2 regions of the Streptomyces anthophorae genome follow, and region 1 is predicted to be linked to the other one. Evidence: riboswitches for the same ligand, from Rfam matches in the RefSeq annotation. Region 1 holds a riboswitch; the other holds the start of a gene.
The links. A riboswitch is a leader RNA that binds a small molecule or an ion and turns the genes downstream of it on or off. The one in region 1 is predicted to bind thiamine pyrophosphate.

Region 1 (9,239 bases):
CGGAGCCGGCCAGCCAGCGGGTGGCGGGGCGGGCGCCGATGCCGACGACGACGGCTCCGGCGGGCAGCCGCGTGCCGTCGTCGAGGACCACGACGCCCGGCTCGATGCGCTCCACGCGCGCGTGGGTGCGCAGCTGGGCTCCGGCGTCGGCGTACCAGGCCGCCATGGGGGCGGCGATCTCGGCGGGCAGCGCCCCGGCCAGCGGCCGCTCGGCGGCCTCCACCACCGTGACCCGGCAGCCGGCCTCACGGGCCGCGGTGGCGAACTCGGCGCCGATCCAGCCGGCGCCCACGACCACCACGTCGTGCTGCTCGGCGAGGACGGGCCGCAGCCGCTCGGCGTCGTCGAGCGTGCGCAGCAGATGCACGCCGGGGGCGGAGTGCGTGCCGGGCAGCTGGACGGGTTCGGCACCGGTCGCGACGACCAGCACGTCGTACGGGACGGGCCCATCGGCCGTGTCCAGCTCATGGTCGCCGGGCCGCAGCCCGGTCACCTCGCGGCCCAGCTCCAGGGAGACGCCGAGCGCCTCGAAGTCCACGTCGAAGGCCGAGCCCTCGGCCTTGCCGAGCAGCACCGCCTTGGACAGCGGTGGCCGGTCGTACGGCTGGTGGGGTTCGGCGCCGAGCAGCGTGACCGCGCCGGTGAAGCCCTGTTCGCGCAGCGCCACGGCGGTCTGCACACCGGCCATGCCCGCGCCCACGATGACGACGTTCCGCTGCCCCGAAGGCGCTCCGCTCCCGCTCCGCTGCTCACTCACGGGATCAACCTTAGGCACCTGATCTTGCCCCGGTCAGCGGTGCGGGCCACTCCCGCGCCGTGACGTCCTGCACATGTCCCGGCGGTTTAGCGATCAAGGTCGGGGCGGCGCTCCGGGGTTCACGCCCGGCCCGGGAGCTCCTCGACCACGCTGGTGCCGCTGCCCTCCTGCGACTCCCACTCCCAGGTCTCGTCGAGGCGCACCCGGCCGTCCGGCAGCTCGGACACGGTCGAGACGCAGTGCCCGGAGGAGGTGGTCCCGTCGGTCTTCAGCTGGACGTAGCGGAAGTCGAGCCGGTCGCCGGAGCGCGTCCCCACGAGGTGCCCCTCGACGACATCGCCGCCTGCGTAGTCGGCCGAGACCCGGCCGTCCCGCTCCCGGTACGTGAAGCGGGTACGGGTGCCCACCTGACCGGGCGCCTGGTCGGCGACGGGGGACATCACGAGACCGTCGAGGGATCGGGTCACTGGTTCGAGGCTCCCTTACTGGGGGTCGCGGGGAACGGCTAGGGTGGCCAACGTAGAGCACTCGCGGGAGCCCGTACGCAGCGGGCTGAGAGGGAGGCTGGAGCGGCCTTCGACCGTACGAACCTGATCCGGGTCATACCGGCGAAGGGAGGGGCTTGACGCCCATGTCGTCGACGCCATCCGTTCATTCGCACACCTGCGACCGTTCGCGCACCCGCGACGTCCTCGTCGTCGGTGGCGGCATCATCGGTCTGGTCACCGCCTGGCGGGCCGCGCAGCGCGGCCTTTCCGTCGCGGTCGCGGACCCCGAACCCGGCGGCGGTGCCGCCCAGGTGGCGGCCGGAATGCTGGCCGCCGTCACCGAACTGCACCACGGCGAGCAGACGTTGCTCGGCCTGAACCTGGAGTCCGCGCGCCGCTACCCGGACTTCGCGGCCGAGCTGTCCGAGGCCACCGGGCAGGACCTCGGCTACCGCGCCTGCGGCACGCTCGCGGTCGCGCTCGACGCGGACGACCGCGCCCACCTGCGCGAACTGCACGCGCTCCAGACGAAGTCGGGGCTGGAGTCCGAGTGGCTCTCGGGCCGCGACTGCCGCCGCCTCGAACCGATGCTCGCGCCGGGCGTGCGCGGCGGACTGCGGGTCGACGGGGACCACCAGATCGACCCGAGAAGGCTCGCGAGCGCCCTCGTGACGGCCTGCGAGCGCGCCGGCGTGACCTTCCACCGGTCGTGGGCCGAGAGGCTCCGTGTCGTCCGCGACCGGGCGAGCGGCGCGGTCCTCGCCGACGGCACCGAACTCTCCGCGGACCAGGTCGTGCTGGCCGCGGGCAGCCGCGGCGGACAGCTCGCGGGCGTCCCCGACGCGGTGCTCCCGCCGGTGCGCCCCGTCAAGGGCCAGGTGCTGCGCCTGACGGTGCCGAAGCGGTACGCGCCCTTCCTCAGCCGCACCGTCCGGGCGGTCGTGCGCGGCGGCAATCTCTACATGGTGCCGCGCGTCAACGGCGAGCTCGTGGTGGGCGCGACCAGCGAGGAGCTCGGCTGGGACACCACGGTCACCGCGGGCGGCGTCTACGAACTCCTGCGGGACGCCCACGAACTCGTCCCCGGCATCACCGAACTCCCGCTCACCGAGACCCGCGCGGGCCTGCGCCCCGGCTCCCCCGACAACGCTCCGCTCCTGGGCCCGACCGCCCTGCCGGGCCTCCTCCTGGCGACGGGCCACTACCGCAACGGCGTGCTCCTGACGCCGATCACCGGCGACACCATGGCGCACGCCCTGACCACCGGTGAACTGCCGGAAGAGGCCCGCCCGTTCACGCCGAAACGCTTCGGCACAGCCCTCGTGGAGCAGCCCGCATGAACGTCCACGTCAACGGCGAGCCGCGCACGGTGACCGCGGGCACCACGCTCGACCTCCTGGTCACCACGCTCACCACGGCGCCCCAGGGCGTCGCCGCCGCCCTCAACGAAACCGTCGTCCCCCGCACCCAATGGCCCGCCACGGCGCTCTCCGAAGGAGACCGCGTCGAGGTCCTCACGGCCGTCCAAGGAGGCTGAACCATCCATGGCCGACGACACTTTCGTCCTCGGGGGCGACCCGTACTCCTCGCGCCTGATCATGGGCACGGGAGGGGCGCCCAGCCTCGACGTCCTGGAGCGCTCCCTGGTGGCCTCCGGAACCGAACTCACCACCGTGGCGATGCGCCGCGTGAACGCGGACGTGCACGGCTCGGTGCTCTCCGTCCTGGAGAAGCTGAACATCCGGGTGCTGCCGAACACGGCCGGCTGCTTCACCGCGGGAGAGGCCGTCCTGACGGCCCGCCTCGCGCGCGAGGCGCTCGGTACCGACCTGGTGAAGCTGGAGGTCATCGCCGACGAGCGCACCCTGCTGCCCGACCCGATCGAGCTGCTCGACGCCGCGGAGACGCTGGTGGACGACGGCTTCACGGTGCTGCCGTACACGAACGACGACCCGGTCCTGGCCCGCAAGCTGGAGGACGTCGGCTGCGCGGCGATCATGCCGCTCGGCTCCCCCATCGGCTCCGGGCTCGGCATCCGCAACCCGCACAACTTCCAGCTGATCACCGAGCACGCGCGCGTGCCGGTGATCCTGGACGCGGGCGCGGGCACGGCCTCCGATGTGACCCTCGCCATGGAACTGGGCTGCGCGGGTGTGATGCTCGCCTCGGCGGTGACCCGCGCGCAGGAGCCGGTCCTGATGGCGGAGGGCATGCGGCACGCGGTCGAGGCGGGCCGGTTCGCGTACCGGGCCGGGCGCATCCCGAAGCGTCATTTCGCGGAGGCGTCCTCGCCGACGGAGGGGCGCGCGCACCTCGACCCCGAGCGCCCCGCCTTCTGACCCCGGGCGCACGCCCGCGCCGGTCACAGCTCTGCTGCAGTACGGCACCGGCCTCACGGCACGGAGTCCGGCTGTCGGTCACTCCTCGTACACTCGCCTGCGTGGACACGACCCTTCAGGACCCGTTGCTCGGGCATGTGCTCGACGGCCGGTACCGCGTCGACGCACGCATCGCGGTCGGCGGGATGGCCACGGTCTACCGGGCCGTGGACACCCGCCTCGACCGCGTGCTCGCACTCAAGGTGATGCACCCCTCGCTGGCCGCCGACGCCTCGTTCGTCGACCGCTTCATCCGCGAGGCCAAGTCGGTGGCCCGCCTCTCGCACCCCAACGTCGTGGGGGTGTACGACCAGGGCACCGACGGCGCGTATGTGTATCTGGCGATGGAGTACGTGGCCGGCTGCACCCTTCGTGACGTGCTGCGCGACCGGGGAGCGCTGCGGCCCCGTGCCGCCCTCGACATCCTGGAGCCGGTCCTCGCCGCGCTGGGAGCGGCCCACCGCGCGGGCTTCGTGCACCGCGACATGAAGCCGGAGAACGTCCTGATAGGGGACGACGGCCGGGTCAAGGTGGCGGACTTCGGCCTGGTCCGCGCGGTGGACACGGTCACGAACACGACGGGGGCGGTCCTCGGCACCGTCTCGTACCTGGCGCCCGAGCAGATCGAGAACGGCACGGCGACGGCGAGCGTGGACGTCTACGCGTGCGGTGTCGTGCTCTACGAGATGCTCACGGGCGGCAAGCCGCACGCGGGAGAGTCCCCCGCCCAGATCCTCTATAAGCACCTTCACGAGGACGTGCCCCCGCCCTCTGCGGCGGTCCCCGGCCTCCCCTTCGAGCTCGACGAGCTGGTCGCGTCGGCGACGGCGCGCACCCCCGAGGTCCGTCCGTACGACGCCGTGGCGCTCCTCGCGCAGGCCAGGGACGCCAGGTCGGCGCTCACCGACGCCCAGCTGGACACGGTGCCGCCACAGGCGCACGACACGGAGTACGTGGGGGCCGACGACCGGACGAGCGTGATCCCGCGCGCGGTGGGCACGCCCGTACAGCTGCCGCTGCCCACGGACTCCGCGGACCAGGCGCGGCTCAACCGGACGAGCCGCCTGGAGATGCCGCCGCCCATGCCGCCCGCGGCCCCCGGTCCTGCTCGCGGCGGTGGTCGCGGTCGCGGCCCGCAGCGCCGGACCCTCGCGATCCTCGCGGCGGTGCTGCTCGTCCTCGGCCTCGGCACCGGCGTCTGGTACATCAACTCCGGCCAGTTCACGAAGGTCCCCTCCGTCCTCAACCAGACGCAGGCGCAGGCCGAGAAGCGCCTCGCCGACGCGGGCCTGGAGAGGGGCACGGTCACGCGCGCGTACAGCGACACCTACAAGCGCGGCACCGTCATGGACAGCGACCCGGGCTCCGGCGACCGTATTCGGGGCGGCGGCGCGGTGGACCTGACCGTGTCCAGGGGCTCGAAGACCGTGAAGGTGCCCGACCTCGCCGGCACCCCGCTGGACACCGCGAAGAGCGACCTCAAGAAGCGGGACCTCGAACCCGGCATGACCACCAAGGAGTTCAGCGACGAGATCGCCAAGGGCTCGGTGATCAGCACGGACCCGGGCGCGGGCAAGACCCGCAAGGCCGGTTCGGCCGTCGCCCTGGTCGTCTCCAAGGGCTCCCCCGTCGACGTCCCCGATGTCACGGGCGAGTCCGAGCAGGACGCCATCGCCGACCTGGAGGACGCGGGCCTGAAGGCCGAGATCTCCACGAAGCGGGTCAACTCCGAGGAGGACAAGGGCAGCATCGCCCGGCAGTCCCCCGCCGAGGGCAAGCAGCTCGCCGAGGGCGACACCGTGACGCTGACGATCTCCAAGGGCCCCGTCATGGTCGAGGTCCCCGACGTCACGGGACTGAAGGTCGACGAGGCGAAGTCGCGGCTCGGCGCGGCCGGCTTCGAGGTGGAGGAGAACCGCGGACTGCTCGGCCTGTTCGGCGACACCGTCAAGAGCCAGTCGGTGGAGGGCGGCGACGAGGCCCCGAAGGGCTCCAGCATCACGATCACCATCCGGTAGCCGCGGCCCGGCCCCGGGCGTTCGAACACCCATGACACCCTGGGCCGGGTGAACAGCAGCATCCGCAATCCGATCGGCGGCCATGTCCCCGTGGCCGGCGGCCTCGCGACCGTAGGGCTCTCCTACGCCCGTGACCTCAAGGCCGAAACCGTCCAGGTCTTCGTGGCCAACCCCCGCGGCTGGGCCACCCCGCCCGGCAACCCCAAGCAGGACGAGGACTTCCGCGCCCAGTGCGCCGAGGCGGACATCCCGGCGTACGTGCACGCCCCTTACCTGATCAACTTCGGCTCGCACACCGAGGCGACCGTCGACAAGTCCGTGGAATCGCTGCGGCACTCGCTGCGCCGGGCCCGCGCGATCGGCGCCCTCGGCGTCGTCGTGCACACCGGCTCCGCGACCGGCGGCCGGGAGCGCGAGGTCGCCCTCGCGCAGGTCCGCGAGCGCATGCTGCCGCTGCTCGACGAGCTGACCCACGACGACGACCCGTTCCTGCTCCTGGAGTCGACCGCGGGCCAGGGCGCCTCGCTGTGCTCGCGCACCTGGGACTTCGGCCCGTACTTCGACGCCCTCGACCGCCACCCCAAGCTGGGCGTCTGCCTCGACACCTGCCACATCTTCGCGGCGGGCCACGACCTCACCGGCCCGGCCGGCATGAAGCAGACGCTCGACCTGCTCGTCGACACGGTCGGCGAGGGCCGCCTCAAGCTGATCCATGCCAACGATTCCAAGGACGTCGTGGGCGCCCACAAGGACCGGCACGAGAACATCGGCTCGGGGCACATCGGCGAGGACCCGTTCCGCGAGCTGCTCGCCCACCCCGCGACCGAGAACGTCCCGCTGGTCATCGAGACGCCCGGCGGCAAGGAGGGCCACGCGGCCGACGTGGAACGGCTGAAGAAACTTCGAACCTGAGGAATACCCCCAGGGGGTATATGGGTTACCTTGGTGCCAGCATCCGCAGCAACCACTGGGGGAACCATGCAGCACGAGACGCACAGCGGGCACGAGCACCACGTGCACCACGGCACGCACGGCGCCGGCGGCAAGGTCACCTGGTCCATGGCCGCCCAGGCCACCCTGCACTGCCTCACCGGCTGCGCCATCGGCGAGGTCCTCGGCATGGTGATCGGGACCGCGCTCGGCTGGGGCAACGTGCCGACGATGATCCTGGCGATCGTGCTCGCGTTCTTCTTCGGCTACACGCTCACGCTGCGCGGCGTCCTGAAGGCCGGTGTCGACTTCCGGACGGCCTTCCGTGTCGCGCTGGCCGCGGACACCCTGTCCATCGCGGTGATGGAGCTGATCGACAACGGCGTCATCGTCCTCTGGCCGAACGCCATGGACGCGCACCTCTCGGACGGCCTGTTCTGGGGCGCGCTCGCGACGTCACTGGCCATCGCCTTCGTGGTGACGACCCCGGTCAACCGCTGGATGATCGGCCGCGGCAAGGGGCACGCGGTGGTGCACCAGTACCACTGACCCCCAGGGGGTATCCGGAGCGGGAGCCCGGGAAGAGGCCTAGAGTTCGGGCCCTTCTCCGGGCACCTCCTGGTACGAGTACCGCTGCTCGCGCCACGGGTCGCCCACGTTGTGGTACCCGCGCTCCTCCCAGAATCCGCGCCGGTCCGCCGTCATGTACTCGACGCCGCGCACCCACTTCGGGCCTTTCCAGGCGTACAGGTGGGGCACCACGAGGCGCAGCGGGAAACCGTGCTCCGCGGTGAGCAGTTCGCCATCCTTGTGCGTGGCGAAGATGGTCCGCTCGGAGGCGAAGTCGGACAGCCGCAGGTTGGACGAGAATCCGTATTCGGCCCACACCATCACATGGGTGACATCGGGCCCGGGAGGGGCGAGCTCCAGGATCGTGGAGGCGCGCACGCCGCCCCATTCGGCGGCGAGCATGCTGAACTTCGTGACGCAGTGCAGATCGCCGACCACGGTCCCGTACGGCAGCGCCGAGAATTCCTCGTGGTTCCAGCAGTGCTTGTCACCGTCGGCGGTCGCGCCGAAGACCCTGAACTCCCAGCGCTCGGGCCGAAACTTGGGCACTGGGCCGTAGTGCGTGACGGGCCAGCCGCGCTGGAGCCGCTGCCCCGGTGGAAGCTCCGGCTGCACTGCTCCCCCAGACTCGCGACCCACCGGATGACCCATGCCTCCATCCTGACAGACCTCGGGCAGTGGACGTGACCACGCCCACCCTCACGGAGCCGCCACGAGCCCCGATTCGGGCAACTCCTACTAAGCATGCACTTACTGGACGCACTCCTGCGCCGGTGCAAGGATGCGCGAAACCTGCCCAGTAACCGCTTGGAAGGAGCCTCTGCGATGCAGGGCGACCCCGAGGTCATCGAGTTTCTCAACGAGCAGCTGACGGCCGAGCTCACGGCGATCAATCAGTACTTCCTGCACGCGAAGATGCAGGACAACTTCGGCTGGACGAAGCTCGCGAAGTACACCCGCTCCGAGTCGTTCGACGAGATGAAGCACGCGGAGGTGCTGACCGACCGGATCCTGTTCCTGGACGGACTCCCCAACTACCAGCGGCTCTTCCACGTCCGGGTGGGCCAGACGGTCACGGAGATGTTCCAGGCCGACCGGCAGATCGAGGTCGAGGCGATCGACCGCCTGAAGCGGGGCATCGAGCTGATGCGCGGCAAGGGCGACATCACGTCCGCAAACATTTTTGAGTCGATCCTCGAGGACGAGGAGCACCACATCGACTACCTGGACACACAGCTGGAGCTGGTGGAGAAGCTGGGTGAGGCGCTCTACATCGCGCAGCTCATCGAGCAGCCGGAGAGCTAGGGCCTGTCGTTTGGATCAGGCCGCTTCCGGCAGCCGGGTCGGCGCCGTCTGCGGCGCGAGGGTCACGGCCGAGTCGCCCTGCCCGGCCACGTCCCGACTGGGGCACGCGCCCCGGCCGAGCAACGCCTGGATCCGGCGGACGCAGGAGCCGCAGTCCGTGCCGGCCTTGCAGGCCGACGCTATCTGGCGGGGGGTGCAGGCACCGTCCTCCGCGTGCTTCTTGACCTGCGCCTCGGTGACACCGAAGCAGTTGCAGACGAACACGCGGTTCACCTCCCGGTCGGACTGTCGTCGGGACTCATGGGTAACGCCGTCCCGATTGATCGGTGAGGCTAACCTAACCTTACCCGGACGACCGGAAGCACAAAAGTGCCGTGGGGCGCGGATCCTGTGATCCGCGCCCCACGGCGTTACGTACAGCGAGCGACGCTCACTGGTCGCGGTACATCTCCGCCACCAGGAACGCCAGGTCGAGCGACTGGCTGCGGTTCAGGCGCGGGTCGCAGGCCGTCTCGTAGCGCTGGTGCAGATCGTCGACGAAGATCTCGTCGCCGCCGCCCACGCACTCGGTGACGTCGTCACCGGTGAGCTCGACGTGGATGCCGCCCGGGTGCGTGCCGAGCGACTTGTGGACCTCGAAGAAGCCCTTGACCTCGTCGAGCACGTCGTCGAAGCGCCGGGTCTTGTGACCGGAGGCCGCCTCGTACGTGTTGCCGTGCATCGGGTCGGTGATCCAGGCGACCTGCGCGCCGGACGCCGTGACCTTCTCCACCAGCTCGGGCAGCTTGTCGCG
Region 2 (9,239 bases), 2.0 Mb from region 1:
AGGGGTGCCGCGTCTGCGTCGGAGCCGCCGGTGAACCAGCCCGTCACTCGCCCCGGGTTGAGCGCCACGAGCGCCACGGCCACCGCCGCCACCACACCGAGCGCGTACCAGCCCTTGCGCCCGCGCGGCCGGGGCGGCTGGTGTGCGCGCCAGGGCTCGGCCCGCGCGTCCTCCTCCCGCAGGCGGCGCGTCACCATGCGGGCGCGCGCCGACGGTTCCTTGGGCGCGTCCCGTACGCCGTCCTCGGACTCCTGGAGGAAGCGCTCCCAATCCTCGTCCGACAGCGACGAACCGCTGTGCTCCCCACCCGAATTCACCTGTGAACTCCCCTTGTGCCGTGCGGTCTCCGTGGCGACCGGTCCCTCCCCAGGGCCGGTCGCCGTCGACGGATCATGGCACAGGCGCGAGCGCCGGGTGACACACAAGGAGGAGGCGGGACCGTTCGACAACGGCCCCGCCTCCCAGGCTCAGCGGACGATCACACGCGGTCCGCCGCGATCAGCAGGTACTGGAACGAGCCGTCCCTGTACGAGTTGATGAACGCGTCCTCGATGCCCGTGACCAGCGACGACGTGGCCCGCAGCTCCCAGTACGGGAGGGTGTCGGGGGTCAGGTCGATGACGGCCTGCGGCACGAGACGGTTGTCGGCCATCGCACGCAGGTACTCGCGGCGCGAGTGGATGTTGCACTCGAAGTGCGCGTTGATCTGGGACACCCACTTCGAGGGCTGCCCGTAGCGCGGGTTCCAGCAGCCCGTGATGGTGACGTAGCGGCCGCCGACCTCCAGGATGCGGGAGTGCTCGGCGAACAGGTCGTGCAGGTCGACGTACATGGTCGACTCGTTGTTCCACGACGCCGAGATCTGCCCGGTCTCGAAAGGGGTGTCCAGCATGTTGCAGACACGGGCCCTGACGTGGTCCTGGATGCCGAGCTCCTCGGCCCGGCCATTGGCGAAGTCGGCCTGCTTGGCCGAGAGTGTGACCCCCTCGACCTTGCTCCCGAAGTGCTGGTGCGCCATCACCATCGAGCCGCCGCGCCCGCAGCCGGCGTCCACGAGGGTGTCGTCGCGCCCGATGTCACCGAGGTGCCCGAGCAGGTACGCGGCCTGGGCGGACTCGAGGCGGTGCAGCTCGGCGATCAGCTTCTGCTCGCTCGCGTCGCCCGCCGGGTCGCCGAGCGCGGCATGGTCGACCGCGCCGATGCCGTAGTGGTGGTGGTACAGACCGTCGACATCGCCGAGTCGCAGATTGACCGGCCGGGCCTCGCCGTCCCAGTAGCGGGCGATGTCCCCCTGATAGGGGGTGGCCGGCTCGGGGATGAACGGGGTGGCGGTGCTGTGGGCCGTGGCGGTGAGTTCGGTGCTGGTCACTGATGAGTCCTATCTCTTACCAGAAGTCGGGCAGGCTGTAGCGGTAGGTGTTGTTCTGGTGCCATTGGTGGTTGCCGTCGACCCACGCCGCGACGCCCCGCAAGAAGCGCTGGACGTTCGGGAGCGGGCAGGCGGCGGCCAGGGCCGCGGCCTCTGTCTCGAAGGCGTGCATGAGTTCGTTGTGGACCTCGACCGACTTGAGGTAGGCCTCCTTGTCGGACAGGTCCTCGCGTTCGGCGATCACGACCGGCAGGTTCAAGTGCCGTCCGGGGGCGTCGAGTTCCTTCGTGTAGGAGTACAGGTCGTTGACGATGGTCGTCGCGTTCCCGGCGAGCGCGATGACCTTCTGCATGTCCGGCAGGGCGTGCAGATCCGCCGGCAGTTCGTAGCCGCCGACGGTGTCGGTGATGGTCGGGCAGGGGCGGAAGTTGTTGAACTGGCGCATCGCCAGGTACTCCCACACCTCGGGTACGTGGTCGTGCTCGGACCAGGCGGCCTCCGCGAGATAGCCCATGTGCAGGCGGGCCATGTCGTGCCGGTACCGGTCGGCCTGGGAGGGGCTGCTCGCCCGGACGAAGTACTCCATGGCCGAGCGGTACGCGCGCCGGGGCGCGTCCGCGTGGAGCGACTCGGCCCACTGCGGCTGGTACTCCTGCGTCGTGTACAGCGGGTCGAGGGTGGTGTGCGCCAGCAGGAGGCGGGAGCCGAGGCCGACAGGCGAGCCCCCGTGGTCCTCGCAGTAGCAGTCGTCCAGCGCGTTCTCCGCCATCATCAGCCGGGTGGCGATCATGACGTGGTCGACGGTGGGTGCGTCGGGGTGGCAGCCGACCATGTAGCTGCCCACGGAGAACCCGTCGAACTCCTCCTCCCAGTCGTCGGGGTACAGGTCGACCTCGTCCATCGCCCAGGCCTTGATCCTGCGGCTGACCTCCGCGACCCGTACGGGATCGGGCTCCGGCGCCGGGTGGTGGTACAGGCCGGGAACGGGCCGGCCCTTCGCGGAGACACCGGTCGGCGTCGCCGGTCGGTGTGTCGGCGGCTCCTCGCGCGGAGTCAGCCGCAGTCCCGCGGTGCCGAGGCCGCTGGGTCCGCGCAGCAGCCGCTCCAAGTCCGCGCTCACAGGCGGCACGTGGGGTGCCGGAACCTCGATGGCCGGGGCCTGCGCGGTCTGCGCGGGCACGCGCGGCGGACCGCCCGTGACGGCGCCGATGTCGCGGGCGCGGGCCGCGGCGTCGGCCAGGACCTGCGCCCCGAAGCGGGCGGCCGCTTCCGGCAGGGTCGACTGCGGAGGTGTCGGCTCAGGCGGGGGCATCCATGTCTCCTTGAGGGCTCCTCGGCGGGGTGGGCGGCTGCGGTCCTGGCCCGCTACCTGCTGGGCCAGCGGCCGATCTGCACGTTCTCCAGCACGCCGACCGCGTCCGGCACGAGGATCGCGGCGGAGTAGTAGGTGCTGACGAGGTACTTGGTGATGGCCTGGTCGTCGACGCCCATGAACCGGACCGACAGGCCCGGCTCGTACTCGTCCGGCAGACCCGTCTGGTGCAGGCCGATGACACCCTGGTTGTCCTCGCCGGTACGCATGCAGAGGATCGAGCTGGTCCGCTCCTTGGTGACCGGGATCTTGTTGCAGGGCAGGATCGGCACCCCGCGCCAGGCCGGGACCTGCTGGCCGCCGAGGTCGACGTGATCGGGGTACAGGCCGCGGGCGTTGAACTCGCGCCCCATCGCCGCGATCGTGCGCGGGTGCGCCAGGAAGAACTTCGAGCCGCGGCGGCGGCACAGCAGCTCGTCCAGGTCGTCCGGAGTGGGCGGCCCCGAGTGCGGCTGGAGGCGCTGCTTGAAGTCGGCGTTGTGGAGCAGGCCGAACTCCCGGTTGTTGACGAGCTCGTGCTCCTGGCGCTCGCGCAACGCCTCGATGGTGAGCCGCAGTTGCTCCTTGGTCTGGTTCATCGGCTCGTTGTAGAGGTCGGCGACCCGCGTGTGGACCCGCAGGATCGTCTGGGCGGCCGAGAGCTCGTACTCGCGTGGTTTCGCCTCGTAGTCGACGAAGGCGCCCGGCAGTTCGTGCTCACCGACGTGCCCCGCCGACATCGGGATCTCCGCCTCGCCCCGGTGGTTCTGGCCGCGGCCCGCGAGCGACTTGAACTCGTCGATGTGCTCCTGAAGGGGCGGCGCCGAGGACAGCACGGACGCGAAGTCGGCGCGCGAGAGGGTGAGCAGGGTGCCCGAGGTCTCGGCGACCACGGTCTGCTCCCAGCGGGCGTCCTCGTCGAGGAGCGCGTTGTCGCCGAAGCGGTCGCCGTCGGCGAGCACGTCGAGCGCGACCTCGTCGCCGTACTCGCCCTCGGAGAACTGGTTGATGCGGCCGTGGGCGATCAGATGGAGCTTGTCTGCCGGTGCCCCGCGCTCGACCAGTGTGTCGCCGGCCCGGAAGTCGCGCTGTACGCACCGGTCGGCGAGCGCGGTCAGCACCTCGACGTCGTCGAAGCCGCGCAGCAGGGCCAGTTCACCGAGTTCGCGGGGGATCACGCGGACGTCGCCGCCGTCCTGGATGAACTCGATGGTGCCGTCGCCGACGGTGTAGGTCAGGCGGCGGTTGACCCGGTAGACGCCGCCCTTGGTCTCCACCCAGGGCAGCATCCGCAGCAGCCACCGCGAGGTGATCTCCTGCATCTGCGGGGCGGACTTGGTGGTCGTGGCGAGATTACGGGCGGCCGCCGTGCCGAGGCTGGTCTGCTGCGGCGGCACCGACGCGGTGTCCGGGGTGGTCGAGTCAACGGTCATCGAGTGAGCTCTCCTTGGTCGGGCGAAAGCGCGCATGCCCGTAACTACGGGACAGAAGAAGGAAAGGTGGAATATTCGGAGGGAATGCGTCCAGAAGCAGCATCACCGTAAGGGCCGTCTCGGCCGCCCGGCCAAGGAAAGCCGGTGACATTAACTCGATACGATGATCAAGTCCGGTCGGTGTTTGCCCGGTGACCGACGGATCTCGGCCGGTTTTCCCGGTGTGCCGGAGCGGGTGCCGACCGCGATGTCACGCGGTGGGAGCGCGTCGCGACGCCGCGAAACCGACGGAAGTCGGCCAGCTGCCACAGAGCTCCGCATTGCCGGCGCTGTATCGCGCGAGGTACGGGCGGACGCGACGGAACCGGAACCCACCCGTGCGACACCGCGCGCCACCGCGTTACGCTGGCGGCCGTAACCGGACACGGGGTGCCCCGACCAGAGGGCTGAGAACACACCCGTCGAACCTGAACCAGTTCGTACTGGCGGAGGGATGTCTCATGCCTGTGACGCATGTTTCCACTGGCCTGCCTGCCGACCGCGGCAGCGGCGCCTTCGACGGGCGGATGCCCGCGGCACCCGGCGACCTCGGCATCGAGGGGCACGGCATCGAACCGGTCCCCGAAGCCAACCGCTACGGCGGCGCCGGGCGCCTGTTCACCGTGTGGTTCGCCCCGAACCTGACGATGACCGGCGTCTTCACCGGCACCGTCGGCATCGCGCTCGGCCTCGACTTCGCCACCGCGCTCGCCGCCGTCGTGCTCGGCACCCTGATCGGCGCGGTGCCGACCGCGTACCTGGGTACGTGGGGGAGCAGGACCGGAGCGGGTCAACTCCCGCTCGCCGGGCTCGCGTTCGGGCGCGGCGTCGCGCTGCCCGGCGTGCTCCAGTGGCTGTCGTCCATCGCCTGGGACGCGCTGATCGGCCTCTTCGGCGGCGACGCGCTGGCCCGGCTGCTCGGCTGGCCGTTCTGGGCCGGTGTCCTCGTCATGCTGCTCGCCCAGGGGCTGCTCGGTGTGTTCGGCTACGAGGCCATCCACCGGCTCCAGATCGTCATGACCTTCGTACTCGGCGCCGCCTTCGCGCTCATCGCCTGGCGGATGCTCGACGGCGTGCACCCCGCCGCCCACGGCTCCGCGCTGGGGGCCGACCGCGCCGGCGCCTTCGTCCTGACCAGTACCATCGCGCTCAGCCTCAGCCTGTCCTGGGCGCCGTACGCCAGCGACTTCAGCCGCTACCTGCCCGCAGCCACCTCCCGCACCCGGATGTTCTGGTACACGCTGCTCGGCCTGCTGGTGTCCTTCGTGGCCGTCCAGGCACTCGGCCTGTGGGGCGCCTCCGTGCTCACCGACCAGACCGCGGCCGGGGTCGACAAGATCCTCGGCGGGGGAGTGCTCGGCGCCTTCGGGCTGCTCGCCGTCGCGCTGGCAGCGCTGTGCAGCAACGCCATGAACGACTACAGCGGCTCGCTCGCCCTCCAGACCATCGGCGTGCGCATCCCGCGCCCGGTGGCCGCCGCCCTCGCCGCGGTCCTCGGCTTCCCGCTCGTGCTGTGGATGCACGCCGCCGACACCACCGCGCGGTTCCAGAACGTGCTGCTGTTCGTCGGGTACTGGATCCCCGGCTTCGTCGCGATCGTCCTCGTCGACTGGCGCGCCCGGGCCAGGGACCGGGCCTGCGCCCCGCTCGACCTCGCCGCCGAACGCGAGCGACGGCAGCCCGCCTGGCCCGCCCTGCTCGCTTTCGCGGCGGCCTTCGCCGCGGCGGTCCCGTTCATGGACACCAGCCTGTACGTGGGCCCGGTCGCCGAAGCCCTGCACGGCGCGGATGTGTCGTACTACGTGGCGTTCCTGGTGGCCGCCGCGGTGTACGCGCCACTGCGGCTGCGGCGACGCGGCTGACCTGCCCTTTTCCGCACGTACGAACCACGGCACCTTCCGTACTTGGAGCGACCCCATGCCCACGACGTCCACCCCTCGCACCGACCTCGTCGCCTTCGCGGCGCAGGCGCTCGGGCGCGTACAGCGCGAGTCACCGCTGGTGCAGTGCCTGACCAACGCGGTGGTCACCGGGTTCACCGCCAACGTCCTGCTCGCGGTGGGTGCCGCGCCCGCCATGGTCGACATCCCGGACGAGGCCGGGCCCTTCGCGCGCGTCGCCTCGGGCGTGCTGGTCAACCTCGGCACCCCGCGCGCCGAACAGCGCGCCGCGATGCCGGAGGCGGCGCGGGCCGCGGCCGAGGCGGGCACGCCGTGGGTCCTCGACCCGGTGGCGATCGGCGCGCTGCCCGTGCGCACGGCGCTCGCCGCCGACCTGCTGGCACTGCGGCCGACCGTGATCCGCGGCAACGCCTCCGAGATCATCGCGCTCGCGGGCGCGGGCGGCGGTGGCCGGGGCGTGGACTCCTCCCACGGTGTCGACGACGCCGAGGGCGCGGCGGCGGAACTCGCGCGCAGGGCGGGCAGCATCGTCGCGGTGTCGGGCCCCGTGGACCACGTCACCGACGGCACGCGCACCGCCCGGATCGCCAACGGGGACGCGCTGCTGACCCGAGTGACCGGTGGCGGCTGCGCGCTGGGCGCGGTGATGGCCGCGTTCGCCGCGGTGGACGAGGACCGGTTCGCGACGACGGTGGCGGCCGCCACCGCCTACACCGTCGCCGCCGAATCCGCGGCACGGGTGGCGGCCGGTCCCGGCAGCTTCGCCGTCGGCTTCCTGGACGCGCTCGCCGCGCTCACCCCGGAGGAGCTGGCCAAGCGGGCTGAGGTGTCATGACGGCACGTACCCGACCCGGGCACGCGGCTGTCGACCTGTCGGTGTACCTGGTCACCGACCCGGACCAGTGCGCGGCACGCGGACGCACCGTGGCCGAGACCGTCGCGCAGGCGGTGGCCGGAGGTGTCACCGCCGTGCAGATCCGGGAGAAGCACGCGAGCGGCCGGGAGTTCCTGCACACCGTCCTGGACGTCGCCGAGATCCTCCCCGACCATGTCGCGCTGATCGTCAACGACCGGGTCGACGTGTTCCTGGCCGCGCGGGCGAGCGGCGCCCGCGTCAGCGGTGTCCACGTGGGTCAGTCGGACCTGCCCGCGGCCTCCGTACGTCAACTCATCGGCGACGACGCCGTATTGGGCCTGAGCGCGGCGACCGTCTCCGAGCTGCACGCCGCCGCGACATCCGCCGCACGCGTCGACCACGTCGGTATCGGAGCTCTGCACGCCACAGCCACGAAGGCCGACGCCCCCGAACCGCTCGGCCACGACGGCTTCGCCGCACTGGCCCGGCTGAGCGAGCTGCCCGCCGTGGCCATCGGTGGTGTCACCCCCGGCGACCTGCCGCACCTGCGGGCCGCGGGGGCGGCGGGAGGCGCGATCGTGTCCGGAATCTGCGCGGCAGAGGACCCCCGCGCCGCGGCCCGCTCGTACGCCGACGCGTGGTCGAGCAGCCACCACTCCCGTATCCGAAAGGACGTCACCGTATGACCGGCACACCGCTCGCGGTCGCTCCGCCCCGCGTGCTGACCATCGCCGGATCCGACTCCGGTGGAGGCGCCGGGATCCAGGCCGACCTCAAGACCATGCTGGCCCTCGGCACGCACGGCATGAGCGTCCTCACCGCCGTGACGGCCCAGAACTCCCTTGGCGTGCAAGGCGCGTGGAGTCTTCCGCTGGAGGCCGTGCGCGCCCAGTACCGCAGCGTCGTCGACGACATCGGCGTCCAGGCGCTCAAGACCGGCATGCTCGCCGACCCCGACATGGTCGTCACGGTCGCCGAGCTGCTCGCCGAGGCGCCGGCCCCCGTCGTCGTCGACCCCGTCAGCGTCTCCAAGCACGGCGATCGGCTGCTCGCGGACGACGCCATCGACGCCGTACGGGACCGGTTGCTGCCGGTGGCGACGGTGGTGACACCCAACCTCGACGAGGTCGCCGAGATCACCGGCGTCGCGGTCGAGGCCGACACCGCGGAGGCCGACATGCGGCGCGCCGCCGAGCGCCTGCTCGCCTACGGGCCCCGCTGGGCGCTCATCAAGGGCGGTCACCTGCCCGGCGAGGCCGTCGACCTGCTCACCGACGGCACGGACGAGCACTGGCTGCGCTCGCCGCGCCACGACAACGCCCACACCCACGGCACCGGCTGCACCCTCGCCTCGGCGATCGCGGCCGGCCTCGCGCAGGGTCACGAGGTGCCGGAGGCGGTGCGCCGGGCCAAGGAGTACGTCACCGGGGCCATCGCGGCGGGATTCGCGCTGGGTGCCGGGATCGGGCCCGTCGACCATGGGTGGCGGTTCCGCGCGGTGTGATCACTTCCCTTCGGGGGTGTGCGCGGAGGCGGTCGCCGCCGAGCGGGAGCCGACCAGAAGCAGGCAGAGCACGGCGAACCCGGCGACGATCCCGGCCAGCACGAGCAGCGGGTCGAGCGGGCGGGCGGCGCCGACGGCCTCGGTCGCGGGGCTCTGCTCCGCTCGCGCCTCCGGCGTGGGGGACGCGGGGGCCGTTGGCGGCACGGCGGCCGCGCTGCTGCGGTCGTGAGACGGAGTGGGCGTCGAGGTGCGCGTGGGGCTCGCGCTCGATGTCTTGGTGGGGGCCGGGCCGTGCTGCTGCCCATGAGTGTGGGCGGCCGCCGGGGGCGGGGTGCTCGGCGCCGGGGCGCGGGTCGTCGCGGCGGCCTTGACGACGATGCCGCCGGTCATCCCGGGGTGCACGGTGCACACGTAGCCGTACGAGCCCGCCTTGGTGAACGTATGGCTCCAGGTGCCGCCCTTGTCGAGCATCGGCGAGTGGATCGACGCCGGGCCCGAGGTCGTCTTGACGTCGTGCGGAGCGGTGTCCTGGTTCACCCAGGTGACACTGTCGCCGACCGGGATCGTCAGCGTACGGGGCCCGAACTTGTAGTCAGACATGAGGACTTGGTGGCCCGCGGCGTGCGCGGCGGGGCCGGGCAGGAACACGACGGCGCCGGAGCTGAGCAGGGTGGCGAGCGCGAGGCGTCCGGCGCGGTGGGTCAGGCGGGGCATGTGAACTCCGCGGCGACGAGCAGACGCAGCTGGTCTGCGGGGCGGATGCGGGACAGGGCGAAGCCGGTGGTG

Region 2: another riboswitch for thiamine pyrophosphate. It lies ahead of ACNYS0_RS38400 (purine-cytosine permease family protein); the one in region 1 lies ahead of thiO (glycine oxidase ThiO).

The regions. Positions count from the first base shown of each region.
Region 1 covers NZ_JBLWQQ010000001.1:6,441,826-6,451,064, reverse strand. Annotated here, with positions in the region: gene ACNYS0_RS29260 (NAD(P)/FAD-dependent oxidoreductase) at 1-757, opposite strand, end outside; gene ACNYS0_RS29255 (avidin-fold protein) at 877-1,224, opposite strand; TPP riboswitch at 1,278-1,391, shown strand; gene thiO (glycine oxidase ThiO) at 1,389-2,585, shown strand; gene thiS (sulfur carrier protein ThiS) at 2,582-2,782, shown strand; gene ACNYS0_RS29240 (thiazole synthase) at 2,790-3,584, shown strand; gene pknB (Stk1 family PASTA domain-containing Ser/Thr kinase) at 3,686-5,641, shown strand; gene ACNYS0_RS29230 (deoxyribonuclease IV) at 5,690-6,553, shown strand; gene ACNYS0_RS29225 (DUF4396 domain-containing protein) at 6,620-7,120, shown strand; gene ACNYS0_RS29220 (sulfite oxidase-like oxidoreductase) at 7,160-7,792, opposite strand; gene bfr (bacterioferritin) at 7,967-8,446, shown strand; gene ACNYS0_RS29210 ((2Fe-2S)-binding protein) at 8,462-8,719, opposite strand; gene ACNYS0_RS29205 (class II 3-deoxy-7-phosphoheptulonate synthase) at 8,877-9,239, opposite strand, start outside.
Region 2 covers NZ_JBLWQQ010000001.1:8,426,234-8,435,472, forward strand. Annotated here, with positions in the region: gene ACNYS0_RS38380 (hypothetical protein) at 1-317, opposite strand, end outside; gene ACNYS0_RS38385 (geranyl diphosphate 2-C-methyltransferase) at 479-1,369, opposite strand; gene ACNYS0_RS38390 (family 2 encapsulin nanocompartment cargo protein terpene cyclase) at 1,386-2,681, opposite strand; gene ACNYS0_RS38395 (family 2B encapsulin nanocompartment shell protein) at 2,735-4,153, opposite strand; TPP riboswitch at 4,569-4,664, shown strand; gene ACNYS0_RS38400 (purine-cytosine permease family protein) at 4,654-6,054, shown strand; gene thiM (hydroxyethylthiazole kinase) at 6,110-6,928, shown strand; gene thiE (thiamine phosphate synthase) at 6,925-7,635, shown strand; gene thiD (bifunctional hydroxymethylpyrimidine kinase/phosphomethylpyrimidine kinase) at 7,632-8,453, shown strand; gene ACNYS0_RS38420 (cupredoxin domain-containing protein) at 8,454-9,167, opposite strand; gene ACNYS0_RS38425 (hypothetical protein) at 9,155-9,239, opposite strand, start outside.